DNA from 3 places in the Paraburkholderia sp. SIMBA_054 genome. Region 3 is predicted to be linked to each of the others. Evidence: riboswitches for the same ligand, from Rfam matches in the RefSeq annotation. Region 3 holds a riboswitch; each other region holds the start of a gene.
The links. A riboswitch is a leader RNA that binds a small molecule or an ion and turns the genes downstream of it on or off. The one in region 3 is predicted to bind glycine.
Positions count from the first base shown of each region.

Region 1: linked by a shared signal. The riboswitch ahead of gcvT (glycine cleavage system aminomethyltransferase GcvT) and the one ahead of SB822_RS18755 (D-amino acid dehydrogenase) in region 3 are both predicted to bind glycine.
Region 2: linked by a shared signal. The riboswitch ahead of SB822_RS10250 (FAD-dependent oxidoreductase) and the one ahead of SB822_RS18755 (D-amino acid dehydrogenase) in region 3 are both predicted to bind glycine.

Region 1 is NZ_JAWRXV010000006.1:257,881-268,476, reverse strand. Features, by position in the region: gene SB822_RS10000 (c-type cytochrome) at 215-1,147, shown strand; gene SB822_RS09995 (UvrD-helicase domain-containing protein) at 1,247-3,334, opposite strand; gene SB822_RS09990 (oxidoreductase) at 3,684-4,733, shown strand; gene SB822_RS09985 (hypothetical protein) at 4,829-5,188, shown strand; glycine riboswitch at 5,349-5,462, shown strand; glycine riboswitch at 5,513-5,643, shown strand; gene gcvT (glycine cleavage system aminomethyltransferase GcvT) at 5,733-6,851, shown strand; gene gcvH (glycine cleavage system protein GcvH) at 6,955-7,335, shown strand; gene gcvP (aminomethyl-transferring glycine dehydrogenase) at 7,403-10,333, shown strand; gene SB822_RS09965 (methyltransferase domain-containing protein) at 10,448-10,596, opposite strand, start outside.
Region 2 is NZ_JAWRXV010000007.1:4,619-15,214, forward strand. Features, by position in the region: gene SB822_RS10205 (TetR/AcrR family transcriptional regulator) at 1-71, shown strand, start outside; gene SB822_RS10210 (hypothetical protein) at 129-413, opposite strand; gene SB822_RS10215 (LysR family transcriptional regulator) at 682-1,623, opposite strand; gene SB822_RS10220 (hypothetical protein) at 1,629-1,751, opposite strand; gene SB822_RS10225 (cysteine hydrolase family protein) at 1,766-2,395, shown strand; gene SB822_RS10230 (flavodoxin family protein) at 2,510-3,136, shown strand; gene SB822_RS10235 (DUF1330 domain-containing protein) at 3,133-3,420, shown strand; gene SB822_RS10240 (M14 family metallopeptidase) at 3,434-4,807, opposite strand; gene SB822_RS10245 (trypsin-like peptidase domain-containing protein) at 4,912-6,456, opposite strand; partial or broken gene SB822_RS10250 (FAD-dependent oxidoreductase) at 7,115-7,585, opposite strand; glycine riboswitch at 7,743-7,832, opposite strand; gene SB822_RS10255 (LysR family transcriptional regulator) at 7,908-8,849, opposite strand; gene SB822_RS10260 (porin) at 9,253-10,437, shown strand.
Region 3 is NZ_JAWRXV010000014.1:72,830-83,425, forward strand. Features, by position in the region: gene SB822_RS18725 (hypothetical protein) at 190-531, shown strand; gene SB822_RS18730 (universal stress protein) at 800-1,216, shown strand; gene SB822_RS18735 (SMP-30/gluconolactonase/LRE family protein) at 1,792-3,774, shown strand; gene SB822_RS18740 (cupin domain-containing protein) at 3,995-4,441, shown strand; gene SB822_RS18745 (DMT family transporter) at 4,549-5,481, opposite strand; gene SB822_RS18750 (LysR family transcriptional regulator) at 5,612-6,538, shown strand; gene SB822_RS18755 (D-amino acid dehydrogenase) at 6,681-7,958, opposite strand; glycine riboswitch at 8,105-8,195, opposite strand; gene speB (agmatinase) at 8,492-9,469, shown strand; gene SB822_RS18765 (LysR family transcriptional regulator) at 9,481-10,404, opposite strand.

The DNA of each region.
Region 1 (10,596 bases), on a different contig from region 3:
GGCAGACGCAGTCGAATGGCCCGGGACGGTTCGCCGGCTCCGGCCAGCCACGCAACAAACCCCGAAAGTGTTCGCGTAAACGCCTACTGAACACCTTCCGGGCCCGCTCGCCGACGCCGAAACCTTCCGTCTATAATCGTCCGTGGCTGATCAAGAACAAAGTTGTTGCCGTCGCGCTGTACCGCTCACAATACCCACGGGAGACGAGACAAGCATGAGCGAAGCACCACACGGAGCCCCGATCAAAACCCCCGGACAGCTGATCGCCGCAGTCATCGCGGGTTTTGCTGTCCCCGTCATCATCATCATTCTGCTCGCCTATTACGTCGACAACTCGACCCGCACGGGCGCGGGCACCGACAGTCTGTCCGATGCCGCAGTCGACGCGCGTACCCAACCCCTCGCCAAGGTCGACATCCGCGACGCCGATGCGCCCCGCGTCTACAAGACGGGCGAGGAAGTCTACAAAGCCGTGTGTTCGACGTGTCACGCGTCGGGCGCAGCAGGCGCGCCGAAGTTCACCAACACGGCCGACTGGGCGCCGCGCATCGGCGAAGGTTTCGATACGCTCTGGCACAACGCGCTGACGGGCAAGGGCGCGATGCCCGCGCGCGGCGGCACGAGCCCGGACGATTACAGCGATTACGAAATCGGCCTCGCCGTCGCATACATGGCGAACAACGCGGGCGCGAAGTTCGCAGATCCGCCGAAGCCTATGCCGGGTCAGCCAGCCGCAGGGCCGGCCGGCGCTTCTGGCGCAGCGGCGGCTTCGGGCGCCGAAGCGGCATCAGGCGCAGCCGGTGCCTCCGATGCAGCAGGCACCCAGGCGGCGGCCGCGATGGCCGCCATGGCCAATGTGCCGCAAGGCGCGGCGCCCGCATCGGGCGCGACGCAGAGCGCGGACGCATCGCAGGCGGGCAAGGCGCTGTATCAGCAGGTCTGCCAGGCCTGTCACGCGGCGGGCGTGCTGAACGCGCCGAAATTCGGCGACAAGGACGCCTGGGCGCTGCGCCTGAAGGAGCCGATGGAAACCGTCTACAACTACGCGCTGCACGGCAAGGGCGCGATGCCGCCGAAAGGCGGATCGAGCGCGTCGGACGCTGATGTGAAGGCCGCCGTCGATTACATGGTCAACGCGTCGAAATAAGCACCGCGCATCTTTCACGGCGCAAACAAAAATCCCCGCCTCGAGAGAGCGGGGATTTTTTATGCCTTCAGCATGCACGCACAGCGTGCGTTCGCCTGATCAAGCCTTCTGCAACAGCGCCTTGAGACTCGCCAGGCGATCCTTCGGCGACATCGGCGCTTCTTCCGGCGTCGGCGGCGGCGCTTCGTCGAGCCCCATCTCCGGGATGAAGCGCGATGGCTCGCACACCACCGTCTCACGCGCCCGCTTGCGCTTCTTGCACCAGTTCAGATGCAAGCTGCGCTGCGCACGCGTGATCGCGACATACATCAGCCGACGTTCTTCCTCGATGCGCTCGTCGTCGATCGGGCCGTCGTCTTCCGTGCCGCCGCGATGCGGCATGATGCCTTCCTCGACGCCGACCAGGAACACATGCGGATATTCGAGCCCCTTCGATGCATGCACCGTCGACAGCCGCACCGCATCGGGGTCTTCGTCCTTGCCCTCAAGCATCGACATCAACGCAACCGTCTGAATCAGTCCGAGCAGATTCTTGCCGGTGTCGGCGAGACCATCGGCGTTGTCGTAGCCTGTCTGTTCCGTGCCTGCTGCCGGTTCAGGCTTTGTGCCCTTGCGCTTCAACCACTCCAAAAACTCCAGCACGTTTTGCCATTTCGACTGCGCCTGGCGCTCGTCGAATGCGTCGTACAGATAGGCTTCGTAGTGGATCGCTTCCATCATGTCGTCGAGCACGGACGTCGCCGCATCCTTATCGGCCCGGTCTCGCAGACGCTGCATGAAATCGCAGAACACGCGCAGCGGCTCGACCTGGCGCGCCGACAGCCGCGCCTCGATGCCGCCCATGTACACGGCCTCGAACAGCGACACCTTCGCCTGCCCCGCGAACGCGCCGAGCGCTTCGAGCGTCGTATTGCCGACGCCACGGCGCGGCGTCGTGATCGCGCGGATGAACGCGGGATCGTCGTCGGCATTGGCGATCAAACGCAGGTACGCGCAGATGTCCTTGATCTCGGCCTTGTCGAAGAACGACTGGCCGCCCGACAGCACATACGGAATCCGCTCGCGGCGCAGCACCTGTTCGAAGATGCGCGCCTGAAAGTTGCCGCGATAGAGGATCGCGTAATCGCGAAACTGCGCGCGACGCTCGAACTTGTGCGCCGACAGGCGAAACACGACCGACTCCGCTTCGTGCTCCTCGTCGTTGCACCCGGTGACGGAGATCGAATCGCCCATGCCGTGCTCGGACCACAGCTTCTTCTCGAAGAGCTTCGGATTGTTCGCGATCACGTTATTCGCTGCCGTCAGGATGCGGACCGTCGAGCGGTAGTTCTGCTCGAGCTTGATCACGTGCAGCTTCGGAAAATCCTTGCCGAGCTGCGCGAGGTTTTCGAGCGTTGCGCCGCGCCAGCCGTAGATCGCCTGATCGTCGTCGCCGACGGCCGTGAACGCGGCGCGGGGGCCCGCCAGCAGTTTCACCAGTTCGTACTGACACGCGTTGGTGTCCTGATACTCGTCGATCAGCAGATAGCGCAGCTTGTTCTGCCAGCGGTCGCGCACCTGCTCGTTGTTCTTGAAGAGCTCGGCGGGCAGGCGGATCAGATCGTCGAAATCGACGGCCTGATACGCGTGCAGCGTCGCGACGTAGTTGCGATAAACGATGGCCGCCTGATGCTCGTCCTCGTTCGCCGCAATCGCCATCGCTTCATCCGGCATGATGAGGCCGTTCTTCCACAGCGAGATGATCGACTGGATCTTGCGGATGAAGCCCTTGTCCGTCGAGCCGACCTGCTCCTGGATCATGCCGAAGCAGTCGTCGGAATCCATGATCGAGAATTGCGGCTTCAGGCCGACATGCTCCGCCTCCTGACGCAGAATCTGCACGCCGAGCGAGTGGAACGTGCTCACCGTCAGCTGGTTGACGGGCACCTTGCGCCCTTCCTTGCCGGGCGTCGTGAGCGTCTTGCCTTCGAGCAGCTTGCTCACGCGCTCGCGCATTTCCGCAGCGGCCTTGTTCGTGAAGGTGACGGCGGCGATATGGCGCGGCTCGAAGCCTTTGTTTTCGATCAGGTGCGCGATCTTCTGCGTGATCACGCGCGTCTTGCCGCTGCCCGCGCCCGCGAGCACGAGGCACGGACCGTCGAGATAGCGCACCGCTTCGCTTTGGGCGGAATTCAGGCCTGCGGACATCGTGTGTGGATGAGTAAGGGATTGAGACCGGGATTGAGGGCGCTTCGCTACGAACGGCCCGAGAACATGCAGCGAGACGGCGCTTGCGACGCGTCGGATCAGGTGGCCGCGCGGCGCGCCGCCAACCCGCCGCCGATGCGCCACGCAATTGATTCCATGCGCTTTTTGCCGTTCGCGTGAGAACCGCGATGTTAACACGAATGCCCTTTCCGATGCCTCGGCTTATGTCTTCCTGACGAGATCCGCGCGGCGCGCGCCGCCCGATGCGCCACGAAGCAAAGCGCAGCTATGCCAAAATTGCGGCGTTGTGCGCCGCCCCCGCGGCGCGCCGGTTTTGCAGGGAACACGCATGTCTTCATCGCTGAAAATTGGCTTGATGGGCTACGGCTTTGCCGGCGCCACATTTCACGCGCCGGTGATCGAACACTGCGGACGCGCGAGCGTCGCCGCGATTGCCACGGGCCAGCCGGACAAGGCGCGCGCCGATTATCCGAACGCAACGATCGTCGCCGATATCGACGCGCTGCTCGCGCTGTCGGACATCGAATGCGTCGTGATCGCGACGCCGAACGACACGCACTTCGACCTCGCACGCCGCACGCTCGAAGCGGGCAAGCATGTCGTCGTCGACAAGCCCGTCACGCTCTCCGCCGCCGATGCATGTACGCTCGCCGATCTCGCGCAAAGCAAGGGGCTGGTATTCGCGCCGTTCCACAACCGTCGCTGGGACGGCGATTTCATGACCGTGCGCGACCTGATCGCGAGCGGCGAACTCGGCCGCATCACGCATTTCGAATCGCACTTCGACCGCTTTCGCCCGGGCATCCGGCAACGCTGGCGCGAAGAGGCGTCGCGTGGCGGCGGCCTGCTGTTCGATCTCGGCCCGCATCTGATCGATCAGGCATTGACGCTGTTCGGCGTGCCCGAAACGGTCTATGCAACGGTGAAGGCATACCGCGACAATGCGAGCGCGCCGGATTACGTGCATCTGCTGCTCGGCTACGCGAACCATGAAGTGGTGCTGCACGCGAGCGCGCTGACGGCGATCGTCGCGCCGCGCTACACGATCCACGGCACGCGCGGCAGTTATGTGAAGAACGGGCTGGACACGCAGGAAGATCAGTTGAAGGCGGGCTTGCGTCCGGGCGATGCCGGTTTCGGCGGCGGCAATGAAGCGGGCGCGCTGCGCGTGCTGGAAGGCGAACAGGAAGTGCAGCGCGATCTGCCGACGCGCGACGGCGCGTACGCCGAGTTCTACCGCGCGCTGGCGGCATCGATCCATGACGGCGTGCCGTTCCCGGTTAGCGCGGCTGACGCGGTGGACGTCATGACCATCATCGAGCTTGCGAATCGCAGTGAGAAGGAAGGCGTGCGCCTGGCATTCAGGCGAGGCGCGTAGCGGTCAGGGTGGCGGCGATTTCGCTGCCACCCGTCAGGGTGTTGGCCTTCGTGGCCCTCCGGTATCCATTCGGGATCAAACAGAAAGGAAGGAATATGCAGCATATCGTTCGCGCGCTTGGCTGTTTCGCGCTGGTTTCGTCGCTAGCCGCGTGCGTGGCCTCACCGTCGCAGCAGCTCGCCGAGCCGTCTCGCGCGCCGAATCCGCACGAAATGGCCGTGCATCGCCTCGAGCAGGTCGACGGCCGCATCGACAACATGGGCCGCAACGTCGACGCGCGCGTGAACCAGGGCCACTATCCGCCGCCCGAAGGCGCCGCGCTGCACCGCCGGCTCGATACGATCCGCCACGAAGCGCACGACATGGCCGGACAACACGGCGGCGGCCTCACGGGCGACGAGCAGCGCGTGCTGAATCAGGAACTGGATACGGCGTCGGCGGCCATCAACCGCTGATTGACGGTGGCACGTGCCGTGCCGACCGTTCGGCGCGTGCTTACCTTGCCTCGCGAGCGGCGCTTTTTTGACCACGGCGTCGCGTCGACCGCCGGCTCAGCCGCGCCCGCTCAAGCCCGGCGCGCCAATTTGACATCCCTTCGCCCCTCGCGTACATTCGCCGCACGCGTCGGGAGAGCGCGCCGTCCGCTGTCGTTTTCAGAACGTCCAGCAGCCAGCGCCGCCGAAGGGGCACACCCGCAAACTCTCAGGCAAAAGGACCGACCGCGTCGAAAAACCCGCTCGTCATCCGGTCATAACGACCTCATTTGAACGAGCGCCTGTTTTTCGCACTCTGGAGAGCGGCAGTAGCGCGAATGCTCGCGCAGGCTGCCCACCGAAGGGGCGCGCGCCAGCCCATCAGCACTCGCTGACGGCAGCGCAATCTCTCAGGTATCGAGGACAGAGGGGGCATGCAGTTATCGCTCGTTGGCCCGAGATGGGATCAGGCCGCGAGGGGTTTCGCCGCATGGCCTTTCCTGTTTAGCGACGCCCCGAGGCCCCGATGACCGAACTCAAACACACCCCGCTCCACGCCACGCACCGTGCGCTCAATGCCCGCATGGTCGACTTCGGCGGGTGGGACATGCCCGTCAATTACGGCTCGCAGATCGAAGAGCATCGCGCCGTGCGCACCGACGCCGGCATGTTCGACGTATCCCACATGTGCGTCGTCGATTTCACGGGCGAGTGCGTGCGCGCTTTCTTCGAGCGCGCGCTGGCGAACAACGTCGGCAAGCTGCAAGCCCCGGGCAAAGCCCTTTACTCCTGCCTGCTCAACCCCGAAGGCGGCGTGATCGACGATCTGATCGTCTATTACTTCGGCGAAGATCATTTCCGCGTCGTCGTGAATGCCGGCACGGCCGAGAAAGACGTCGCGTGGTTCACCAAGCTCAATGACGAACAAGGCTTCGGCCTGACCATCACGCCGCGCCGCGACTACGCGATCGTCGCCGTGCAAGGTCCGAACGCGCGCGAAAAAGTCTGGGCGACCGTGCCCCACGCGCGCGCCGCCAGCGAAGCCCTCAAGCCGTTCAACGCCGCGCGCGTCACCGATACGCCATTTGGCGAGCTGACGGTCGCGCGCACCGGCTACACGGGCGAAGACGGCTTCGAAATCATCGTTCCCGCCGATCACGTCGAAGCGCTGTGGAACGCGCTGCAGGCGCAAGGCGTGCGCCCCGCCGGTCTCGGCGCGCGCGACACGCTGCGCCTCGAAGCCGGCATGAACCTGTACGGCCAGGATATGGACGACAACGTGTCGCCCCTCGACGCCGGCCTCGCATGGACGGTCGATCTGACCGCGCCGCGCGATTTCATCGGCCGCGCAAAGCTCGAAGCTGATGGTTCGAAGTCGTCGTTTGTCGGCCTGATCCTGCACAAGGACAACGGCAAGGCTGCGGGCGTGCTGCGCGCGCACCAAAAGGTCGTCACGCCCGCTGGCGACGGCGAAATCACGAGCGGCACGTTCTCGCCGACCATGCAGGAATCGATCGCCTTTGCGCGCGTGCCGAAGGGCGTGCAGCCGGGCGACGTCGTCCACGTTCAGATCCGTGACAAGGCACTTCCCGCCAGCGTGGTTAAACTGCCATTCGTGCGCAACGGCAAAGTGCTCGTCGGCTGATCGGTCATACGATCAGCGTCACGACACAGTCACCAGACAGACACGAAAGCGTCGCGTGCGTCCCACTATTTAAATTAACCGAATTACCGCATAGGAGCATCCGATGAGCATCCCGGCCGATCTGAAATATACCGAATCGCACGAATGGGTCCGCACCGAGGCGGACGGCACGCTGACGGTCGGCATCACCGACCACGCGCAGGAAGCGCTCGGCGACATCGTCTTCTTCGAACTGCAGCAACTGGGCCAGACCGTCTCGGCAGGCGATACCGTCGCCGTCATCGAATCGGTGAAGGCGGCGTCCGATATCTACGCGCCCGTGTCGGGCGAGATCATCGAGGCCAACCAGAACGTCGCCGATACGCCGGACGCCGTGAACAGCGCGCCCTACGACAACTGGCTGTTCAAGATCAAGCCGGCCGCGGGCGCCTCGGAAGACCGTCTGATGGACGCCGCCGCGTACGGCAAGTCGATCGGCGAATAAGCCACTTACTCACGACCGGCGCGGCGTCCGCCACGACAGAAGAACGCCGCGCCAGCAGGAACATTCCATGAAGCTCGAACACCCGGATCGTCTGATGAACCGCACTCCTCTCTCGCTCGCCGCGCTCGAAGTGCATGACGCCTTCGCCGAACGGCATATCGGCCCGGATACGGCCGATCAGCAGTCGATGCTCGAAGCCCTCGGCTTCGCATCGCGCGCCGCGTTGATGGACGCGGTGATTCCGAAGACGATTCGCCGCCAGGACGCGCTGCCGCTCGGCCCGTTCGCCCAGCCGAAGAGCGAAGCCGAAGCGCTCGCCGCGCTGCGCGAACTCGCGGACAAGAACCAGGTGTTCCGCTCGTACATCGGCCAAGGCTATTACAACACGCACACGCCCGCCGTCATCCTGCGCAACGTGCTCGAAAATCCGGCGTGGTACACGGCATACACGCCGTATCAGCCGGAAATCTCGCAAGGCCGTCTCGAAGCGCTGCTGAACTATCAGCAGATGATCGTCGACCTGACGGGTCTCGCGATCTCGAACGCGTCGCTGCTCGACGAATCGACGGCGGCCGCCGAAGCGATGACGCTGCTGCAACGCGTGGGCAAGCCGAAGTCGAACATTTTCTATGTGGCAGACGACGTGCTGCCGCAAACCATCGAAGTCGTGAAGACGCGCGCGAAGCCCGTCGGCATCGAAGTGAAGGTCGGCCCGGCTGCTGATGCGGCTGCGTCGAATGCGTTCGGCGTGCTGCTGCAATACCCGGGCGTGAACGGCGACGTGCACGACTACCGCGCACTCGCTGAAGCGATCCACGCAGCGGGCGGCCACGTGGTCGCCGCCGCCGATCTGCTCGCGCTGACGATGCTCACGCCGCCGGGCGAATGGGGTGCGGACGTGGCTGTCGGCAACTCGCAGCGCTTTGGCGTGCCCGTCGGCTTCGGCGGCCCACATGCGGCGTATCTCGCCGTGCGCGACGAATTCAAGCGCCAGATGCCGGGCCGTCTGGTCGGCGTGACCGTCGATGCGCAAGGCAATCCCGCGCTGCGTCTCGCGCTGCAAACGCGCGAACAGCACATCCGCCGCGAAAAGGCGACGTCGAATGTGTGCACGGCGCAAGCGCTGCTCGCGATCATGGCCAGCATGTACGCCGTCTATCACGGCCCGCGCGGCCTGAAGATGATCGCGCAACGCGTGAACCGCATCGCCGCACTGCTCGCGGAAGGCGCGAAGCAACTCGGCTATACGCTCATCAACCAATCGTTCTTCGACACACTCACGTTCGAAACGGGTGCCCGCACCCAGGCACTGCGCGACGCCGCGACAGCGAAGGGCATCAACCTGCGTCACGTGAGCGACACGCGCGTCGGTCTGTCGATCGACGAAACGACCACCCGCGCCGATCTCGCAGATCTGCTCGCCGCGTTCGCGCAAGCTGCATTCGTCGAAGCCGTGCCGCAAATCGACGAACTCGATGCAAAGCTTGGCGCGTCGAACACGTTCCCGACCACGCTCGAACGCGAAAGCGCGTATCTGACGCACCACGTGTTCAACCGTCACCATTCGGAAACGGAAATGCTGCGCTATCTGCGCAGCCTGTCGGACAAGGACCTCGCGCTCGACCGCTCGATGATTCCGCTCGGCTCGTGCACGATGAAGCTCAACGCGACGTCGGAAATGCTGCCCGTCACGTGGCCCGAGTTCGGCCAGATTCACCCGTTCGCGCCCGCCGAGCAAACCGTCGGCTACCGTGAAATGATCGATCAGCTCGAACAGATGCTGGTCGCCGCAACCGGCTACGCGGCCGTGTCGCTGCAACCGAACGCCGGCTCGCAAGGCGAGTACGCGGGTCTGCTGATCATCCACGCGTATCACGAATCGCGCGGCGAAGGTCATCGTAACGTGTGCCTGATTCCCGCTTCGGCGCACGGCACGAACCCGGCGTCGGCGCAGATGGCGGGCATGCAGGTCGTCGTCGTTGCGTGCGACGCGCAAGGCAACGTCGATATCGAAGACCTGAAGAAGAAGGCCGCGCAACACGCCGACAAGCTCGCGGCGATCATGATCACGTACCCGTCGACGCACGGCGTGTTCGAGCAGAACATCCGCGAAGTCTGCGAGATCGTGCACGCGCACGGCGGCCAGGTCTATGTGGACGGCGCGAACATGAACGCGATGGTCGGCCTCGCGGCGCCGGGCCAGTTCGGCGGCGATGTCTCGCACCTGAACCTGCACAAGACGTTCTGCATTCCGCACGGCGGCGGCGGACCGGGCGTCGGCCCTGTCGCCGTCGGCGCGCATCTGGCGAAGTTCCTGCCGAACCAGACCTCGACGGGCTATGAACGCGATGCGAACGGCATCGGTGCCGTCTCCGCTGCGCCTTATGGCTCGGCATCGATCCTGCCGATCTCGTGGATGTACATCGCGATGATGGGCGCGAAGAACCTGACGGCCGCCACCGAAACCGCGATCCTCAACGCGAACTACGTCGCGAACAAGCTCGCGCCGCATTACCCGGTGCTGTATTCGGGCCCGGGCGGGCTGGTTGCGCACGAGTGCATTCTCGATCTGCGCCCCATCAAGGAAACGAGCGGCATCTCCGTCGACGATGTCGCGAAACGCCTGATGGACTACGGCTTCCACGCGCCGACGATGAGCTTCCCGGTGCCGGGCACGCTGATGGTCGAACCGACCGAATCGGAATCGAAGGAAGAGCTGGATCGCTTCATCGAAGCGATGATCGCGATTCGCAACGAAATCCGCGCCGTGGAGGAAGGCCGCAGCGATCGCGAAGACAATCCGCTGAAGCACGCGCCGCACACGGCGGCTGTCGTCGTCGCGAACGAATGGACGCACGGTTATGCACGCGAAACGGCGGCGTATCCGTTGCCATCGCTGGTCGCGAAGAAGTACTGGCCGCCCGTCGGCCGTGCCGACAACGTGTACGGCGACCGCAACCTGTTCTGCTCGTGCGTGCCCGTGGCCGATTACGGGTGACGAATCCGGATTCGCCCGCCGTGACGCGGGCGATCCGAACCAGCAGCCGAAACAGCAAGGCCCGGTGACGACTTCGTCACCGGGCCTTTTTCGTTTGCACGCGGGCAGCGTGCGTCAGCCTTGCAGCGGATCCTTTTCCAGCACCAGATGGAACTGGATCGTGCACAACTCGAGCAATTCGTCGCGCGTCACGTCCTTGAGCTTCATCCGATCCATGTTGATCTCGGTGGGCGCGGTGATCGACTGGTTCTGATTCCAGAGGT
Region 2 (10,596 bases), on a different contig from region 3:
CGTCGCTGCCGCAGCATGAGAAGAAGTTCAAGCGCATGGTGCTGGAGACGGCGCTGGCCATGCTTGCCTAGTCGATCCGCGTGGCGGCGCGACGAAATTGACGCAGTGCGGATCGAAGCCAGCAGCGTTCAGACGGCGGCCGCGCGGCGCGCCTGATACAGTATTTCCCGTTCGAGCAGATCGAGCAGCGCGATGATCCGCTGCCGTTGCGTCGTCACCAGATCGTAGGTCTGCGCGAGTTTGCGCAGGCGCTTCGCCCAGTATTCGTAGTCGAGCTTTGACACGTCGTCCGTTTCGGTCCGGCGAACCACGTACTGAACCATTCTTTCCAGATGTTCCAGCTCCACGTCTGCCAGGCTCGCTGAGCGCAGCGTCCCGACACCCGTCGGCGCGTCCATTCTTGTTACCGCCATGTTGGCCCCCGATCTTCACCCGTAGCTGCCCGGCAGGCCGCGCTCGACTGTCCTCGGCGACAGCGGAGCGACGTCATCGCGCGCACGGTGCCGTCGATCTCCATGACGCACCGCCGCGCGACCTGTCCGGTTCTTTTCGAACAACGATAACCTCGCTTGGCGGCGAGGCTTTACCGTGCGTCTCAGTTGGGCGCGCGGGCGGTAGAAATCTGACGCGGCGTTACGTCAGCGCAGGCAGGAAAAGGTGTATCGCAAACGATTGCGCCAACTACGAAGTCCGCTCGACAGCGAACTTTCTATACGGCGCGAAGCGCGTATCGCCATGCAGCGCGGAGAAGACTTCGATCAGATGATCGGTGAAAAGCCGCACCTTCTGCGACGGCTGTGCGCCCTCTGGAAAAACGGCATGAATCGGCGCGGGCGGCAGGCGGTAGTCGTCCAGTACCGTGACCAGTTGTCCCGATCGCAGCTCCGGCTCGCAAAGCCATTGTTTCCCCACCGCAATTCCGAGGCCTTCGCGGGCGCAGGCAATCACGCCCTCCGCCGCGCCAACGAATATGCGCGCGCGGACCTTGATCGAGACGGGAATGCCGTCGTGCTCGAAGGTCCACGTTTCGTGCGACGGGCCCAACGGGCCTGTGACGATGTCGTGCGCGGCGAGGTCGTCCAGCGTGGCCGGGATGCCGCGCTCCTTCAGATAGGCGGGAGAAGCGACCAGCATGCGCGGCACCATGCCGATCTTGCGCGCGCCGAAGCCGGAATCCTCCAGCTCGCCGAAGCGGACGGCGAGGTCGGCGCCTTCGGCGATCAGATCCTGAATGCTGTCGGATGTCAGAAGCTCGATGCGCAACGCCGGATGCGCCTTCAGGAACACAGGCAGGCTCGGAATCACCGTGCGCACGCCGACGATGGCCGACGTCGCCACGCGCAGCACGCCGCTCAGGCCGCCGACATGCCGCGCTTCGTCGTCGGCCTCTTCGAGTTCGCGCAGCAGCTTGCGGGCTCTAAGCAGGAACGCTTTGCCTGCCTCCGTCGGCACGATGTTGCGCGTGCTTCGCAACAGCAGCGTCGTGCCGAGACGCGCTTCGAGCTCGGAAACGATCCGCGACACGGAAGGCTGAGACAGCCCGAGTTCGCGCGCCGTCGCGGAGAAGCTGCCCGTTTCGGCAGCGCGCACGAACACATGCAGTTCCTGGAATCGATCACTCATTTGCTTCACGAATAGGTGTTGTTCGCCGCGAGCCCGTAGTGCGGCACGCGCGGCTCGTACATGATGCCACCAACGGCCTGGCGGTTCAGTTCGACGGTTCGGACGCACTCCGCTGCTGGCGCACTCATTCAGGATCTGCAAAATGAACGATCGTATCTATCCAGCTCAAACCACGGCACTCGTGCTCATCGACGTGCTGAACGACTTTCTCGCCGATGACGGCAAGCTGCACGCGTCGATTGCACCCATGCTCGACAAGACAGGTTTCGTGGCGCACGTCGCGCAACTGCTCGAAGGCGCGCGCGCAGCGGGTGTGAAGATCATCTTCGCGCCGCACGGCACCGACGATCATAGTTTCGACGACATCAAGCATGTCCATCCGCGCATGCAATGGGCGCTCGCCAATGAGGTGCTGCGCAAAGGGACTTACGGTGCGGACTTCTACGCGCCGCTGCGTCCGCGTGAAGGCGAAATCGTGGTGAGTCATCACCGGATGTTCGACTCGTTCATCGGCACGGATCTGGAAGCGCAACTCCGGGCGAACGGCATCGAGAAGGTCGTGCTGGCCGGTCTGACATCGCAGACCTGCATCGAAGGCACCGGCCGTCATGCGCTTGAAGCCGGCTTTCACGTGACGTTCATCACCGACGCGGTCGCCGACTTTACGGAAGCGGCGCACGAGGCCGCGCTGTCGATCTCGTATCCGACGTTCGGCCACGACGCAATGACCGTTACCGAGTTTCTCGAAGCCGTCGATTCCGTCGCCGCGTGATTCGCGGCATGACAAACCGCGTTGCCACGACCGTGGCAGCACGTTCATCCGTTGCCCGATCGCGAATCCCGGACGGGCATCTCTCCACCAGGCGACATGTATTCGACAACCACCATGGAAGAAGTCACGATCGCAATCGTATTTCATAGCGGCTTCGGCCACACCGCGCGTCAGGCGCAGGCCGTCGGCGCCGGCGTCGCGCAAACGCCCGGCGCCAGGGCGTTGCTGCTGAGCGTCGAGCAGGCGCAAGACGAATGGGCCGCGCTCGAATCCGCCGACGCGATCGTCTTCGGCGCGCCGACGTATATGGGCAGCGCGTCGGCAGCGTTCAAATCGTTCATGGACGCAAGTTCCGGCGCGTTCTTCAAGAGCGCGTGGAAAGACAAGCTGGCGGCCGGCTTCACGAACTCCGCATCGCGATCGGGCGACAAGCTCGCGACGTTGATGCAGTTCGCAATCTTCGCTGCCCAGCACGGCATGCATTGGATCAGCCTCGGCTTGCCGCCCGGCAACAACAGCACGCGCGGCAGCGAACAGGACGCGAACCGGCTGGGCTTCTTTCTGGGCGCGGCCGCCCAGTCGAACGCCGACGAAGGCGCGGACGCCGCGCCGCCGCAAGCCGACCTGGACACGGCACGACACCTTGGCCAACGTGTCGCGCAAGCGGCCATTCAGTTTGCGCGCGGACGGGCCGCGTCGCGTGAATTCGAAACCTTGTCACACGAAGGAGAACCGTCTTGACGGCTTACATGATTTTCACGCGCGAAAGCACGCAGGACCAGGCGGCGCTCGACGCATACCGCTCGAAGGTGCGTGACACCTTCGACGGATACACGCACAAGGTGCTCGCCGCGAATGGCACGCAACAGGTGCTGGAAGGCGATCCAGCTGAAGCGACCGTCGTGCTCGAATTTCCGTCGCTCACGGCGGCCCGCGCCTGGTACGACAGCGATGCGTATCAGCAAGTCGCGCAGCACAGGCTCACAGGATCACGTCACCGTGTCGTGCTGATCGAAGGACTTTGAAACGGCAGCGCCGTCACTTCGCTGCAATGCAAAAAGCCAGTAACCCCGACGTCACCTCGTCGATGATCTGCTTCATCTCCGGATACGGCGGATGGAACGGCGTCGGATTGTCGGGGCTGCCCCATTCGATCGTATACGAGAACACCTTCGCCTTCTTCGCATCGACGATGTGACGGCTGAATGCATAGTCGTCGGACGTGCCCGCCGTCGGATACAGGCTCATCGACTGCTCCGTCTTGTAGACGCGGCCGCGCGAAGCCTTGATCGCGTCGCGCATTTCGTGCGCGAGATCGACGGCGATCTTCTTGTCCGCTGTCGCGATGTACTCGCGATACGCCTTGTCGTTGGCAATGCCGCGCTTGCCGTCGTACGCGGCATTCTGGAAGTTCATGTCGGGGTGACCGCTCTGGTTCTCGTCGTCGCCCCAGTTGTACAGAATGTCCTCCGAATAGCTGTGCAGATCGACGAAATAGCGGATGTTCGGGTAGGTGTCGAACATCCACACGGCGTTCTTCGTTTCCGGCTCCGATTCGGCGGCGGGACCGATATACACCTCGTAGTCGCAGGGATCGGTGGAATTGGCGATCGGACTTTCGGGATCGAAGTACTGCGGGAAATTCCACAGAAAATTGTAGTTGCGGTTGATATCGACGCCGCAGCATTGCGGCTTGCTATGCCCCGCAGGCGCGGGCCGGCGGTTCTTGCGCCACATCGACTCGGTCGACATGCTGTAGTGGCGGCCATCGGGATTCGCCTGCGGAAACACGTACAGGTCTTTGCTTTCGATCACATGCTTGATGTCCGCCGCCTTGAACGTACGGCTGCCGATCTTGATCGGTTTGTGCGTGGTGTACGCGTTGGCGAGCAGTTGCACGAAATGGATCAGGATATCCGGGCTTCCCCATTCGCGCGCGTGCACGCCGCCAAGGAAATAGATGCCGGGACGCCCCGCTGCGCTGCCTTTGCCGATTTTCAACGCGTGGCAGCTGCGCTTTTCCCAGGTTGGATGAGGCAGCTTGATCAGCTTCGTGAACGCATCATTGGGCGCATTGCTTGCGGCGGCAAGCGCCGCCTCGATTTGCGCAACATCGAGATAGCCGGTTCCCGCCGCGACGGATAACGCATCCAGCGCGTGCGGCGCGGCCAGTTGCGCGCGCGTCTCGGCCTGGCGCACCTTGCCTTGCGCTTCGGCGTCCTCCAGCCGTTCGACCTGGTAGCCGTCCGCTTCGAGCGCCTTGATCTGCGCATTGGTGGCGTGCGCGTCGACGCGATAGCCGCCGTGGACCTTCTCGATCGTATGGCGCGCGACCGTAACCTTATGCTTCGTCACGAGATCGGCCAATGCGGCCTGATCTTTTCCTGTGATGCGTGCGTGGTAGCGGGACATGTTCGTTCTCCGGTCAGACGGGCCGGTCCAGACGGTCCGGTCCTTCTAACCGAGAACGGCGGACGCGGCGGACATTTCAATCGTCCCGCCGCAGCCCTTGCGCTTCACTTCAGATCGACAGTCACGAAACTGCGTGCATGGTTACGCTGGATCAGCAGCGCCGCCTTCTTCCCCGCCTTCGCCGCGAGCGCCGCCAGTTCATCCTGCGATGCAACCAGCGTGCCGTTCAGCGACAACACCACATCGCCCGGCTTGATGCCGGCCGTGCCCGCCGTCCCCGACACGTCCTCGACCATCAGCCCTTCGGCGAGGCCCGTCGAGCGCCGTTCGTCGTCCGTCAGCGGATGCATGCTGAGGCCGAGATGATCCAGCGGCCCGACATCGCTCACGCCCGTGCTCGCGTATTGCGCCGATGGCGTCAGGTTAACCATGATCGTCATCTGCTTGCGATTACGAATCAGCTTCACAGGGACTTTCGTGCCCGACTGCGGCACCGCATCCTGATCGGTGAGATCCGCGCTGTGCTCGACGGGCTTGTCGCCGATCTGCACGATCACGTCGCCGGGCTTCAGCTTGCTCGTGGCGGCGGGACTGCCGGGCTCGACGGCAATCACCAGTACGCCCGCCGCGCGCGGCAGACCGAACGCGCCGGCAAGGCCCGGATCGACGTCCTGCACCTGCATGCCGAACGCACCGTGCGCGGCGTCTGCGTCCTGAGACTTTGACTGCGCCTGCAACTGCGCGCGCACCTTGTTTGCCATCGCGATCGGGATGGCAAAAGTCAGACTCTGGAAACGATCGCCGTCGGCGTAAACCTGCACGTGTATGCCGACCACTTCCCCCGCGCGATTGAACACCGGGCCGCCCGAGTTGTCGGGATTCAATGCGCCGTTGGTCTGGAAGAACGGAAACGTCGTGCCATCGGACAGCGTGCGGGACGTCGCGCTGACGATGCCCGCCGTCACCGTGTTCTGATAGCTATCCGGTGAGCCGATCGTCAGCACCTGTTCGCCGACGCGCACCCGCGTCGAATCGCCGAGCTTGACGACAGGCAGCTTCGTCGCTTCGATCTGGATCACGGCGACATCGCTTGGGCCATCGACGGCGACGACTTTTGCCTTGAACTCGCGCCGGTCAGTGAGGCGCACCGTCACGTCATCGGAGCCGTCGACGACATGGGCCGTCGTCAGAATCAAGCCGTTGGGGCTGACGATGAAGCCCGAGCCCACACCCGACATTGCACGCGGTGAGCTGCCCTGCCCGTCTTGCGACTGCGGCATGGCCTGCCGGAAGAACGCGAACAGCGGGTCGTCACCGTCGATCGCTTCGGAGCTCGCGCCCGAAGCGGGCGCCGGCGACGCAGCTGGCGCCGGCTGCGTTGCCACCGCCAGCGCCTTCTCCGGCAGGATCGCGCGGATGTTCACGACGGCGGGTCCGTAGCGCTCGACGATTGCCGGGAAGTCGAGCGGCGCGCTCGCATTCCCGGGCGCCATTCGCTTCTCTTTCACTGGCGCGGACGCAGGCGACGGCGCGGAAGCAGGCGCAACATGCGGTGCTATCGCTTCGGCGTTGGCGTAGGGGTATCCGGTGAGGCAGGCCGTTGTCACGGCGGTGCAAAACCAGGTGCGGAATAGAGTTGAGTGAAACACAGCGCACCTCCATGGCGTTAGTTATGCCTGGCACTGTGAAGACATTATTTAGCGCGTGGCGGCCGGCGACTGTGACATAGCACACCGAAGAGTTCGAAAAGAAAGAGAACCCATCCGGCCGACGCAAACCATATCGCATCGCAATCCAACCGCGAGCGCAGACGGATGCGATCGACCCTCGATGTCTGTCTGGGTGGATCGAAGTCGACGTGAGATTCAGTTGCATGTTTGCCCGCAATGGACAATCAGGGACGCGAACGGTTGACCCGTTCGTCCTGATTCATTTATAGAAAGCGGGCAGCAAAATTGCAGCGAGTACAAATCCTGGCGTGCGCCGATGGTGGCTCTGCCGGTACGCTGGTAGTCCGCGCTGATAGTTCGCGCTGGCAATTCGACAAGCGTTAGTCGCTACGCCGTCGTGACGCGATTACTGTCACGCAAAACGCGTCATCCATTTGTGTCAGTTGTGCGTCGATGATGCGGGCGGCCAAACGCTCGCGGCAGCGCATGTTCGAAAACGCTCATGTCCGCTGCTTCGCGTTTCGACTTCGAAAGTCGAGGCCGCCCGCCTGCGTGTTTCGTCAGCTACGCGCGCCCATCATGTCGACGCCGACAACGCCTGCGCGACGCCCTCCGCCGTCGCCGCCGACAGCGTCCATCCGTGCAGCGCCGGCTCGATCGAACGGATTTCGTCTGGCGTGACAGAGCGCCGCTCGAGCCCGCCTTCGCGCAGCAGCGCGTTGACCTTCAGCGCGGACTCATACTCCTTGCGCGCCGCGTAGAAGTGCAGGATGCCGCGCCGTTCGAGATCGAAGTCGATGCCTTCCCGCGCTGCAATGCCGAACAGATGTTCGCGCGCGGCAATGGCACGCCGCACCGTCTCGATCGTGTTCGCGCGGTAGTGCGGAATCTGCCGCGTGAACATCCAGCGCAGCCCCTTGATGATGGTGGCGCGGCTGTTCCAGACTTCGGCGTTGCTCGCCGACAGTTGTCCGCCGTTGGTAAACGAGGTTTCCATCGCCGCGTAGCGGTGACGCTCGAAGACGGTGACGCGATAGCCGCGTTGCGCGAGGGCGTTAGCGGTCGTGACGCCGGTGATCCCGGCGCCGATGATGGCGATTCGTGAGATGACATGGTCCAGTGTTCGTTGAGCATCGCCGGCCGCGCTTCGTGCTGCTGCCGGCGCCGATGCCCCATCTGTCCATGTACCTGAGCGTTTCGCCCGCGCGCCGCGAATGGCGTGGGCTCCCCTTCGGTGGGCGCGCGTGGCGCCGCTCTCCAGATGTTCCGGCTGCACGGTCCTTTTGCCTGAGAGTTTCCGGGGCGGTTGCTCCGTCGGCGTCGTCGCTGGGGACGATCTCTCCCGTGCTGCGTGGTGGAACAGTGCGACCTTACCGAAGCAAAAAGAACCGGGCAAGCCCCCAACTTCCGGGCAACGATCCACCGTGGGTTCAGTCCGCCGTCAGGTCGGCGCGCGGCGCAGCCGGGGAGAAACCTCTTCGGAAGTATTCGATCGTGAAGTCCACGAAGGTGCGCACTTTCGCCGACACATGGCGCCGGCCGGGATAGACGAGCGACAATTCCTTGAGACCGTTGGTCACCCGATACTCAGCAAGGACACGCAGCAACGCGCCGCTCGCAATGTCGCCGACGACGTAGTCCTCAGGCAGGATAGCGAGACCCATGTCGGCGAGTACCAGTTGCCGCAGCATGATCATGCTATTGACCCTGCACACGGAGTCGAGATTCAAGGTCTCCTCGCGACCGTCGGCGCTCGCGAATGACCACTCGGTTCCATGCATATCTCGCGAAGGCGCGAGGAAACTGTGCGATGCAAGCTGTTCGAGCGAGGTCGGCGCGCCGTGCCGTTCGATATAGCCGGTAGACGCGACCACGATGGGCCGCACCGACAGCACAGGACGCTTCACCAGCGTGCTGCCGTTCACCTGCCACGATGCGACGATGCCGACGTCGAACCCGTCTTCGACGAGATCGACGGACTGATGCAATAGCGTGACGTCCAGCTTCACCTTCGGATGACGTATCCGGTAGCGGTGCAGCAAAGGCGCTAGCGCCGCGAGTGAAAACGAGGCCGCCGCCGCGACCTTGAGCGTGCCCGTGGGCTCGCCCGCTTCTTCTGTCACGGCCGATTCCATCGAATCCAGCAGCTCCAGCAGTTGCTGGCACCCCCTTGCATAGGCGCGGCCCGCTTCCGTCAGCGAAACGCTACGCGTCGTGCGATTGACGAGGCGCGCATTGAGATGCGCCTCCAGCAGCGCCACATAGCGCGTCACAACAGCATTTGACAGATTGAGACTCGACGCAGCGCGACTGAAAGAGTTGTTCTCGGCGACTCTTAGGAATATTCGTATTGCCTGCAGCTTATTCAGCATGAGCAACAGAAATAAAACAGATTAGACATATATATCAACATTAAACTACCTTACCCCATTTAAAGCCGCAGTTTCAGCCAACATAAATACGATTATCACCCATGGAAACCCATCATGTAGCACCGTCACAACATATTATCAAACAAGCACCATTCACGACTTAAATATCGAGATGAATTTCATTTGAATATACATCGCCTTATCATTAAACATTAATTTTATTTCGAATTACTAAAAAATAGTTTTCAATTATTAAACATAACGAAACATCGACTTACCTCTATAGTTCGCCCTGCGTGATCGATGTGTGCCGTGAATTTGCAAAAGCTACGCACCGCGGCTATCTCGCACACGGAAGACAGCACATTCATTCAAGTCGTCAGGCTTAGTACGGAATACGAACATGAAAAAAACCACCTTGATTTTCGCGGCTGCTTCAGCGGCCTTTGCGGGTGCGGCGCACGCGCAGAGCAGCGTCACGCTTTATGGCCTCGTCGACGCGGGCCTGACTTACGTGAGCAACGAAGCCACGCGCAATTCGCCCATCACGCCGAATGGCTTGAATGACGGCAAGGCAGTGTTCGGCATGACAAGCGGCAATGTGCAGCAAAGCCGCTGGGGCATGCGCGGAGTGGAAGATCTGGGCGGCGGCCTGAAGGCCGTCTTCAACCTCGAAAGCGGGTTCAACGTGAACAATGGCAGTCTGGCCAATAACAATGCGTCCAATAACAGCCTGTTCAACCGCCAGGCGTACGTCGGACTGTCTGCTATCGATTACGGCACGCTGACCCTCGGCCGCCAGTACGACTCGGTCGTCGATTACCTGGGCCCGGTCTCCGCGGCCGGCACCTGGGGTGGCACGTACTTCGCGCACCGCGGCGATAACGACAACCTGAACAGCACGTTCAGCATCAGCAATTCGGTCAAGTATCAAAGCGTGAACTACGCTGGGGCTTCGTTCAACGCGCTGTACGGTTTCTCAAACTCGGCGAACGGCTTTGCGAACAACCGCGCGTATAGCGTCGGTGCTGGCTATGAGTACGCCGGTGTGCATTTCGCAGCTGCCTATCTGCAGATTCAGGGGCTGAATTCCAACAACAGCTCGGGCGCGATCCAGAACCTTCCGACCTTGGCGATGACAAACCTTCCGGGTCTTCAGAATCAGCGTACCTGGGGTCTTGGCTCGAATTATGAAATTGGACCGTTTACGCTCGGCGCGCTGTTCACACAGACCCGCTATCAGGACAACATCGGCGATTCTTCCGTGCGTTACAACAACCACGAAATCCACGCCCGCTATAGCGTCACGCCTGCGTTGAGCCTCGGCGCGGCTTACACGTACACGCAAGGCTTGCGCAGCACGCCGCGTACGTCTACGACGAGCAACAGCTCGGCTCACTGGAACCAGTTTGGCGTGCAGGCCGACTACGCGCTGTCGAAGCGCACCGACATCTACGCTGAAAGCGTCATGCAGATCGGTGCAGATAATCAGGTCGGCGCGAACGTGACGCAAGTCAACGGCACTTCGGAACCCTCCACGAGCAAGAGCCAATACGTCGTTTCGGCAGGTATCCGGCACCGCTTTTGATCGATTCACCAATCTTTAAGAGTCTTCTCTGGTCTCCGCCAGTTTTAACCGCCCCTTTCAGGGGCGGCTTTTTTCTTTTGGACAAGCAACCGATAACTGGATGAGGTATCTCGAAGATGAACGCAAACTTTAAAGAGCGCGGCGCGAAGTTGAGACTGA
Region 3 (10,596 bases):
CTTCGATGTGTTACCTGATATTCCCCTGGTGCTCGCCGACGAGCCAGATCGCGATGAGCAAGAGCGGATCAGGTTTGACTGGCGCTGCAAATGGAAGCGTCTGTCTGTCGCTCTTTACGACATTTTTTCTTGCGGCGCTTCAATGACGAACCCTACACTTCGCGGGTTTGGCGAAGCCAGAGGAAAGCAATGACCCGCACCAAGGCAGCAATGTTTTTCAGGGGGATGAGCAAGGTTATGTTCATCGCGATCGCAGTGAACCTGTTCCTGACGAATATCTTCGAATATCTGGCGCAGACGCTGGATCTCGGTCTGGACAACCAGGCAGTGACACTATTCAGTTGCGTGACGTGCGGGTTGCTGACGCTATGGCTCCAGTCCGATGCGCGCCGTGCATTTGCACTCGCGCAGACCAACGGTTATGTCCGCGCGGAAGGCGAGAGCCGCGATGGCTTGCAGATTGCCGCTGATTGTCCCAAACGCTGGCTCGTCGTCTTGCACCTCGAACTGAGTTCCGCCGCCTTGCGCTAGCCGCGCTGCTGCGCTGAACTACAACGCGCGGCAACCCAGACATATCGTCACCGAGCTAGGGGTGGGTTATCGGCTTGTGGGCGTCAGGTAGTGGACAGGCCGCCGACGCCTCGGGCGATTGTTGTCCAGTGTCGACGTACGCGCTGTGAACCTGACGCCACTGGATATTGACAGCATTTTTATGCCCGTGATCTAAAGCTTTTCGGTGTCTTGACGCGATGAGTGCTGCAATGGAAAGCAGGTGATTCCCGTCGTGTCGAGGTCGAAGATGTTGAGACTGCTCATTCCAGTGCTTTCCCAGGCGGGCGCACTTGAAGCTGCGCGCCACGCAGCGTTTCTCTTTGCTGAAAAATGCGTGGCGCAGGTCGAGCTGATCGAGGTACTGGAAGAAGTGGGAGAGGGCCGCACGGTCGCGTTTCAGTCGCGCTCGGCATTGCGGCGGCGCGAGAAGCTTTCGATGCGCGATGCTCTGACACGGACTCGCGCGGTACTCGATGATGCCGGCGTGCCCTATACGTGGAAGCGTGTTTTTGGCCCCCCTGAAAAGACCATTGCCGCGTATGCCGCGATGAACGGCGCTGACGTCGTGGTGCTCGACGCGAGCGGTTTCGGCTTCTTCCGAAGGTGGGGCATGCTCGCGAAATTGTGGCGCCTGAGTCCCACGCCCATCACGGTGCTGCATTGACGGGCGAGGTACCGCAGTCGTCGAACCTCACGACGGACGGTGTCTGTTACGGATGATTTGTGAGGGTCATCCAGAACTTCAATGTGAGATGCACATCTCAGGCACGCTGACGACGCAGACCTTCCGTCGGCCTTCGCCGTGACTGCCAATGATGTTTGGAACGACAGCTTGTCTTGATGTTTATTCAAGGTCTGCCGATTCGTCTCGTTGCGCGCTTGCGTCTGCCCACATGAGCGGGCGACGTACAACCCTCAAAATTGATTCACCAGCCGATCCGGCAACAATCAACTGGTCGTTACGCCGCCCAAAATTCACCGAGCGCCCGACCGATAAACGATAAGCAAAGCCCCGGCTCGTGGCGTCGTCATCATGGTCCAGTTGAAAAATCGCTCAACTCGAGTCGCGCTTCGCCGTTAACTCAGACGATATCCCACACCAATTCGACGCGTCACGTCGCCCGTTTCGCGACGTACGGGCTCGAATCGTGAGGGTTCGGACTGCAAGTTTGCCAGGGTTGGCAACACCGCACTATGGACACCCGTACTGCACGGCGTGCGATCGGACAAACATCCCTCATGGTTTTCAAAGGACTCTGTACCGCGTTAGTCGCGGTAATGCTGAACGTAGCGGCTGCGTCCGTTTGCGAAGCGCAATACTCCACCAGCTGGATGGCCAACACACATGGCACGGCGACGACTCGGGTAGGCAATGTGGCTCGCTCGATGTGGGTGGCATCCGAAGGGGTGATCTACACCGCGTCGATGTGGGATGAGGACCAGGGCGGCATCGCGATCTATCAGAACGGACAGAACATCGGATCGATCGGGGCGCACGGCGAGTTTCAGGGCGGTGCGATCACCGGCAACTCGACCTCGCTGTTCGCTGCGCTGCAGTTCAACGCCACGTACGGAAGCGGCAAGGTTGGTCGATACGACCGGGGAAGCCGAACGCGCGACCTGCTGATCACGGTCAGCGACACAACCACCGAACACCTCGCGGATGTCGTCACCGGACTCGCAACGTCGGGCTCGCTGCTCTACGCGAGCGATTTCCCAGGCAACCGCGTACGCGTGTTTACGACGTCTGGTGTCTGGCTGCGCGATATCGGCGTGGCAGGGCCGGGCGCGCTCGCGGTGGACGCGGGCGGCAACATCTGGGTCGCGCAACAAAGCGTGGGTACTGTGGTCCAGTTCAGCCCAACCGGCGAACGTGGAAACACCATCCAGCTGCCAGCCAAAGCGCAACCCTCTTCGCTGTATTTTGACTCGCTCACCGGGCAGTTATGGATCGGCGACGAGGGGCCGGATATGAACATCAAGATTTATGACGTCTCCAGCGCACCGTATGTTGCCGGTACGTTTGGTGTTCAAGGCGGCTTCCTCAATACGGTCACCGGCATCAAGGGACAGGTAGGCGACAGGCGGTTCACGCGCGTTACCGGCATCGGCAGGGATTCTGCGCGCAATCTCTACGTGCTGAACAACCCGTGGGGCGGATCGTGGGATCTCGGCCGCAACGGCGGCACCGACATCCACGCATACGATGGCACGGGAGTTCTGCGCTGGCAGCTCCAGTCAGTGAACTTTGAAGGCAACGCCGCACCGGATCCAGCCACCGACGGGGCGATCTTCTACGGCGGTATGAACATTTATGCGGGCACCCCGGGAGGCGCCTACGTTGCCAACACAATCGATCCATTCACCTACCCCTCCGATCCGCGCATCAATCTCGCCGACCACGAACGCGGCGAGCATTTCGCTCAGGTCGTCAGCGTGGGCGGACACCGGATACTCGTCGCAGCGAGCCAGAATCCCGATACCTTTTATTTTTTCCATTTCAATCAGGCAAGCGGGTACATTGCGATTCCCGATAGCACGCTGCCGGGAGCGTCGTTCGGTACGACGACAAAAGTCCGCAACGGCTTCTGCCTGGATAGCAAGGGCGATATCTGGGCTGGCCTCGACAAGACCAACGCGATTTCACACTATCCGCTGAACGGCTTCGATACGAACGGCAAACCGTTGTGGGGTGCCGCGATCACGATGCCGATTCCGGCGACGATTGGGCAACTGACGCGCATCATGTACCTGCCCGAAAGCGACACGATGATTCTCACAGGGATCACCGGCAGCACGGACTGGACCGCGGTCGGATCGCGTGTCGAGGTGTATCACGGCTGGCTGGCCGGCAACAGGACTGCGCCGAATCCGGTGATCAACCTTACTAGCGTCAATCCCAAATCGGTTGTGGCCGCCGGGAATTATCTTTTTGTGGGCTACGTCCATACCGTGCCGAATATCGATGCGTTCAACCTCACGACGGGGAACCTCGATATCACGCTCGTCAATAGCAATCCGAACACAGTCGATGTGGGCAACGACGTGGACTCGATGTATGGACTTCGGGCGTTTCAGCGTTCGAACGGCGAATATGAAGTAACGAAGGACAACTACAACGACTCGAGCATTGTGCTGTATCGCTGGACGCCGCCTGCGTCGAGCGGGACGGGCGTGAGTGCGGCCAAGGCGATGATGGTGTCACCATTCAGTGTGAATTGACGATGCGCGTTGGCCGCAGCGACCGAAGTGGCGAATCAATACATCGGTGCGTGAGTGGGCAGGGTTCGGGCCAATAGCGGCCTGTCGCCGCTCCCGGACAAAATGCGTTCTTGAGAGGCGCATAATCCGAGATGAATTGCGTTCCGTTCGGTCGGCGGACGCGCCGTAAGCGGCACGCCCCGCGGACTGGTGAGAATCCTTAATCCGAAGGAGTTCGAAAATGACAACTGGCGGCGCGGCTCCGATCGAACCCATCAACATTGGTCAATTGAGCATTCAGTATCTGATTGATGGAACTGCCACGGGCGGGATGGGCGTTTTCGAATTGACCGTGGCTCCCGGCGCTCAAGTCCCGCCGCCACATAGCCACACACGTAACGAAGAGTGCGTCTATGTGCTGGAGGGCATGCTTCGGTACTCGGTCGACGGAGTAGTCCGAGACCTGGTGCCGGGTGAATGGATGTTTACCCCTCGTGGGTCGGTTCATCACTTCAGCAACCCGCACAATGGCACGGCCCGCGCACTGATCGTCCTTACGCCGGACGTAGGTGCTCAGTATTTTCGTGATGTCGGAACAATCGTAAGCGCCGGCGGGCCGCCCGACCGCTCGAAGCTTATCGATGTCATGTCCAGGTACGGGCTGGTGCCAGCGCCACCACCCCAATGAAACCTGGGTGTTGGACGTTCAGGGGTCGGCCAACAACCGCCGTGCAAATCGTTGTCTCCGACGTCCGTTTTCGGTTTCGCTACAGACGTCGGAGAACCTCTGCCTCGTTAAGCCTCATTCGAAATCACCGGATGCATGTCGACCGAAGTGCCGTCACTTCTTTGCCAACGCACTGTCGCAAGCACCGAGGCAAATACCATCAACCCACCTCCGACCCATCCCCAGACAGACAGGTGCTCCCCGAGCCACGCATACGCGAACAGCGCACCAAACGCCGGTTCACTGCCCATCAGCAATGCTACGCGCGTTGGGCTACTGCGCTTGACGGCAAAGTTCTGCGCGAAGAATGCAAACAGCGTGCACGCAGACACCAGATAGCCGATGCTCATCCAGAAGCTGCCATGCCCAGCTAGCGTTGGCAGTGCAGGCCACGGCTGCGACGGACACACCAGCGCTGCGATGACACTGCCGAACGCGACGGTGCCCGCCTGAACCGCCGTCACCGACAACGGAGCGAGCGTCGAGTCGCGCATCACACGCCCCGTCACGCACATCATCACCGCGCGGAGCAGCGCAGCCAGAAGAATCAGCGCATCGCCTGCAGTCGGAATGAACACGCCACCACTCACCAACGTGGCGCCGGCCAACGACACTACGACGGCGATACCCTCAACGTGCGACGGCTTTCTATGCAGCAGCGCCCATTCGACGAGCGGCGTGAGTACGACACACAAACTGATGAGAAACGCTGCGTTCGAAGCACGGGTCAACGATATTCCAAATGTCTCGGCCAACAGGATGCTGAGCAGTAGCGCACCCGTGCCGAGCGTGCCGATCAGTTCGGACGCCTTCGCTCGCCGGAGCGAACGCAACGCGGGCGACAGCACGACAAACGTCAGCCCAAAGCGCAGCGCCAACAGCCCCAGCACGGGATAGAACGCGAGCGCGCCTTTCGCGACCCCATAGCTTGTGCCCCACACCATCGCGACCGCGAGCAGCATCAGGTCGGAGATCCAGAGCAAGCGCTTTTGTTTCGACATGGCGGACCTTCAATCTCGATTCGAACAGTCCAGATTGTCGAGTATTGCGTGCAAAACTATAATTGGGTCTCGCGGAACATCTTTTATGTCACAGATGCACAGATGCGTTCGGCCGGTGTGAGCACGACAAATGAATCCCAATGAGCTTTTTGCACTGTTGCCGGACATGGCGACTTTTGCCCGCGTCGTCGACGCAGGCAACTTCTCGGAGGCCGCGCGCCAGCTGGGCAGCACGCCGTCGACGGTAAGCCGGCAGATCAAGCGCCTGGAAGAGGCGCTTGGCACGCGCTTGCTGGAGCGGTCGACGCGCAGCGTCCGGGTCACGGATTCGGGCGCGCAGGTCTACCGGTATTGCCGCGACATGGTGGGCGCGGCGTCAGGTGCCGTCGATGTCGCGGGACAAGTGGTTGGCGAGCCGCGTGGCAAGGTGAGCGTCAGCGCACCGGTTGCATTCGCCAAGTCCGTCATCCATCCGCTGATCCCGGGATTTCTACGTAGCTTGCCGGACGTGGACGTCCAGTTGATCTTCGCCGACCGCGAAGTCGATCCGCTGCGTGATGACGTCGATATGGTGATCCGCCTGACCCGTTCGCCTCCGTTGGGCCTGGCCGCCCGGCGGCTCGGAACCGTGAAGTGGTTGCTATGCGCGTCGCCCGCTTATCTCAACGTGCATGGGACACCCGTCGTGCCACGCGATCTCAGCCGGCACGAATGCCTGTATCTCGGAGAAACGGTTGACGACAATCGATGGCATTTCCGGCGCGGCACCGAGACGCAGTCGCTGGAAGTAAGAGGGCGCTATATCGCCAATCATGCGGGCGCCCGCCTTGAGGCTGCGTTGCAGGATCTGGGCATTGCGGGCTTGCCCGACTTCGCCGCTACAGAGGCACTGCAGCAAGGCAGCCTCGTTCAGGTGCTCGTCGACTGGGAATTCGAGGCGCGCTCTTACATGGGTCCCGTCTGGCTGCTGTATCCGCCTAACCGTTTCCTTCCGTCGAAGGTGCGAGCGTTGATCGACTACCTCGCAAGCCACCTGCATGACGCTGTGGATGAGTGAGCGGTCTCGCGCTACGTCATGTTTGACCGTGACGCGGTGCGGGAAATTCGAATGGGATGGGTTGGTCAGCCGGAATGGGCGACCTGCTAAAACTCGAGACCCCGCGCCGCGCGGGGCCTGTGCTGTCGGCTGGAAACGCTTATCAGACGTTGACCGGCAGGCCTGTTCGCTTTCTCGCGGGCTTCACGCTCATTAAGTTGGGCATACTATTGGCCACGAGTTCTGCAACAGCTTCCGCAGTCGCTGCCGAGAGGGTCCACCCCAAATGCCCGTGCCCAGTGTTGTAGAAAATATTGCGTCGGCGACCGGAGCCCACTTTGGGCAGCATGCCCGGCAGCATGGGGCGCAGGCCAGCCCACGGAATGACGCGCGCCGTCGACATACCCGGAAAATGCGTGCGTGTCCAATTGACGAGGGGCTGGATTCGATCCGAACGGATGTCACGGTTCAGGCCGTTCAACTCAGCCGTTCCAGCAACACGGAAGCGATCGACGCCGAGACGGCTGGTCACAATCTTGGCGTTGTCGTCAAGCAGGCTGACCCAAGGCGCGGCGTGTTGGCTTTTTGTGTCTTCGAGGCAGACCGTGATCGAATAACCCTTCACCGGATAGACGTTCACGTGGTCTCCCACATACGCGGCTAGCGCACGACTTCCGACACCCGCACAAATCACTACCCGGTCGAAGCTTTCCGTATCAGTCTGACTTTCGTGCGCGAAAGCAATCCTCAATTCACCCTCTGCGGCCTCGGAAATGGACTGCACGCTCGTGTCGTAGCGGAACTCGACACCCAAACGCACGCAGGCTTCAGCAAGACCACGCGTGAACTTGTGAATGTCACCGGTCGAATCCGACTCGGTGAAGAAGCCGCCGTGGAACTGCCCGTGAAGCGCCGGCTCGAGGGCGCGGATTTCGTCGGGTGTCACCGGGCGCCGGTCAAGACCTCCTTCACTTAGCAATGCATTGACCTTTGTCGCGGCGTCGAACTCCTTGCGGGTGGCATAGAAATGCAAGATGCCACGTCGTTCCAGGTCGAAATCGATGTGCTCCCGCTCCGCGATCGAGAACATGTGCTCACGTGCAGCGATGGCTAGCCGCACCGTTTCGATCGTGTTGCTGCGATAGTTCGGAATCTGGCGCAGGAACTCGCCGATCCAGCTGTACTTGTGCCAACTCGGTCTCGGATTCATGAGGAGCGGAGCGTCGCGGCTAAACATCCAACGCAGGCCTTTCAGCACCGTGGAGCGGCTGTTCCAGACCTCAGCGTTGCTGGCCGATAGTTGACCGCCGTTGGCAAATGACGTTTCCATTGCCGCATAGCGATGACGTTCGAGAACGGTGACGCGGTAACCGCGCCGGGCGAGGGCATAAGCAGTGGTGACGCCCGTAATTCCGGCGCCAATGATGGCAATATGGGACATGACATGGTCCAGTGTTAGTTGAGCATCGCCGGCCGATGATTACCGGCGTCAATGCCCCATCTGTCCATGTACCTGAGAGTTTCGCTAATACCGGTTACGGTAATAGCTCCCCTTCGGTGGGCGCGCATGCGCCGCTCTCCAGATGTTCTCGCTGCACGGTCCTTTTGCCTGAGAGTTTCCGGGGCGGTTGCTCCGTCGGCGTCGTCGCGGGTGGACGATCTCTCCCGTGCTTCGTTGTAGAACAGCGCAAGGCTACTACCTCAAAGAAACGACAGCAAGTCTTTTCAAATAGACGGCAGTCAACTTCCCGCCCGGGTGCGTAGCGGCTCTATCGCGATCTGGATGTGTCCAGAAATGCTTCGGATTTTCCCGAAGTGCGTTTCTGATTTTTGGCATTTTTCCGTCGAATTTGTTTGCATAGACTCCGTTCCAGATGCACCGCCTGCCTGTCACAACGGACGACGCCGCGGCGGTGACGAGGGCGCCTGGTGCGCCGCACCTATCTGAACGAACAACAGGACGAGTGCCATATCATGTCTGAAAACAGTTACGAAACCGGTCGCCTCAATTTGCCCTTTGTTGGAATCTGCACGTTCGCGAAGTCTCCGCTGTGTCTTGACTGGGACAAAATCGATGCGGATGTCGCGGTGATGGGCGCTCCTTTCGACTGCGGTACGCAGTGGCGGGCGGGTGCAAGGTTCGGTCCGCGTTCGATCCGGGATGCATCGACGCTGTTCTCATTCGGACACGGCGGCGCGTACGACTTCGAAGACGACGTCGTCTACTTGCCCAGCAACGAAGTTCGCATTGTCGATATCGGTGATGCGGACATGGTGCACACCAACACGGAGAAGAGTCACGCCAACATCGAGTACGGCGTGCGCAAGATCCTGGCGGCTGGGGCGTTGCCGGTGGTGATGGGAGGCGATCACTCGATCAACATTCCGTGCATCAATGCGTTCGAAGGTCAGGAGCCGTTTCACATCGTCCATATCGACGCCCACCTCGATTTCGTCGACGAGCGCCATGGTGTGCGCCATGGTCACGGTAATCCGCTGCGGCGCGCGGCGGAAAAAAGCGTGGTATCGGGCATGACGCAAATCGGCATCCGCAACGTGTCGTCTACTGCGCGCGAAGGTTATGCCCAGGCACGCGAGATGGGCTCGGACATTATCTCGGTGCGCGACCTTCGACGCCTCGGCATCCAGGGCGTCCTGGACCGTATCCCGAAGGGCGTGCGCTATTACCTGACCATCGATATCGATGGCTTCGATCCGTCGATCGCGCCCGGCACGGGCACGCCGAGCCACGGCGGCCTGCTGTATTACGAAGGACTCGAACTCTTCGCTGGCCTTGCTGAGCAGGGTGACGTGATTGGCATCGACCTCGTGGAAGTCGCACCTGACTACGATCATTCGGGCTCGACGTCGATCCTGGCGGCGCAACTGCTGCTGAATACGATTGGCCGCGTGATGCATCAACGCAAAGTCAAACGAAACCTGTCCCGTTGAGTTCTCGTTAGCTATTTGCTGCTGCGTGCGGCCCGGTTGACTTTCCTGGCCGCCGCTCGCAGCTGGTTGCAAAAAGCCTGCACGACGCGCGCCGATTCAGCGCCTTTGCGCGTGATGATCTGAAAGTCCAGATGTGTCACATAGTGCTCAGGATCGATGCGTGCCAGTAGTCCACCGTCGACCCAAGGCTGCGCATAGTGAGGCGGCAGAAAGCCCACATAGTTGCCCGACAGGATGAGCATCGCGCGGCCTTCGACGTTGTCGACCGAGGCCGCGGCCTGTGCCATGTGCAGCAGCTTGAGCTCCTGGCTGCCGAGGTAAGCACGCGCAGCGAGGCGTTGTTTGCCAAGCACCGACAACGGGACACGGCCGCCCGCCCGCTCGTATAACGAGTGGGTCGATGCGCAGTAGAGCCCCTGCTCCTCTCTATAAAGTGGCAAGTAGTCGAGACCGGGAATCTGCGCGGGGAATGGCCCCACGGCCAGATGCAGGCGCCCGTCCAGCACGTGCTGCTCCATGCTGCCAGGTGTGTCGATCTGCACATGCAGACGGACGTCGGGCGCCATCTGGCCGAACTCCCGGATCGCTGTCGGCAGCGGCGAGTATTTGTCGGTCAACGTTGCTTCGATCATGCCGAAGCGCAATACACCGGAAAGCTGATTGCGCAACGTACCTGCTTCCATCTGAAACGTATCGACCGCACCGAGCAGACGCTGTGCGGCGGCGTGCAGCTCCGCCCCTTCATCTGTTAGCCGGAAACCCGCGCGTCCGCGCTCACACAGTCGTAGTCCGAGGCGTGTCTCCAGCTGCGACATGTATTCGCTGATGCTCGATGCGCCAATGTTGAGAATCGGTTGCGCTGCGGCGAAGCCGCCGCAACGGACGATGGTTTCGAAGATCCGCAACAGCTTGAGATCTGTGTCCTGAACTTGCATCGTGCGGTCCCTCGGTTACTTCGGAAATTACCGAAATGTGTTTCATCAATGGTGCATTTTATTGGGGAATTTGGCTACACAGAATTGCTGTCAACTGCACTGCCGTGGGTTCCATGAAGGCAAACGGACAGTGGGGTCCGATGGGAAGTTTTCCAGGCCAAAGCGCAACGCGTCCGCCACCTCCGGAGGCAG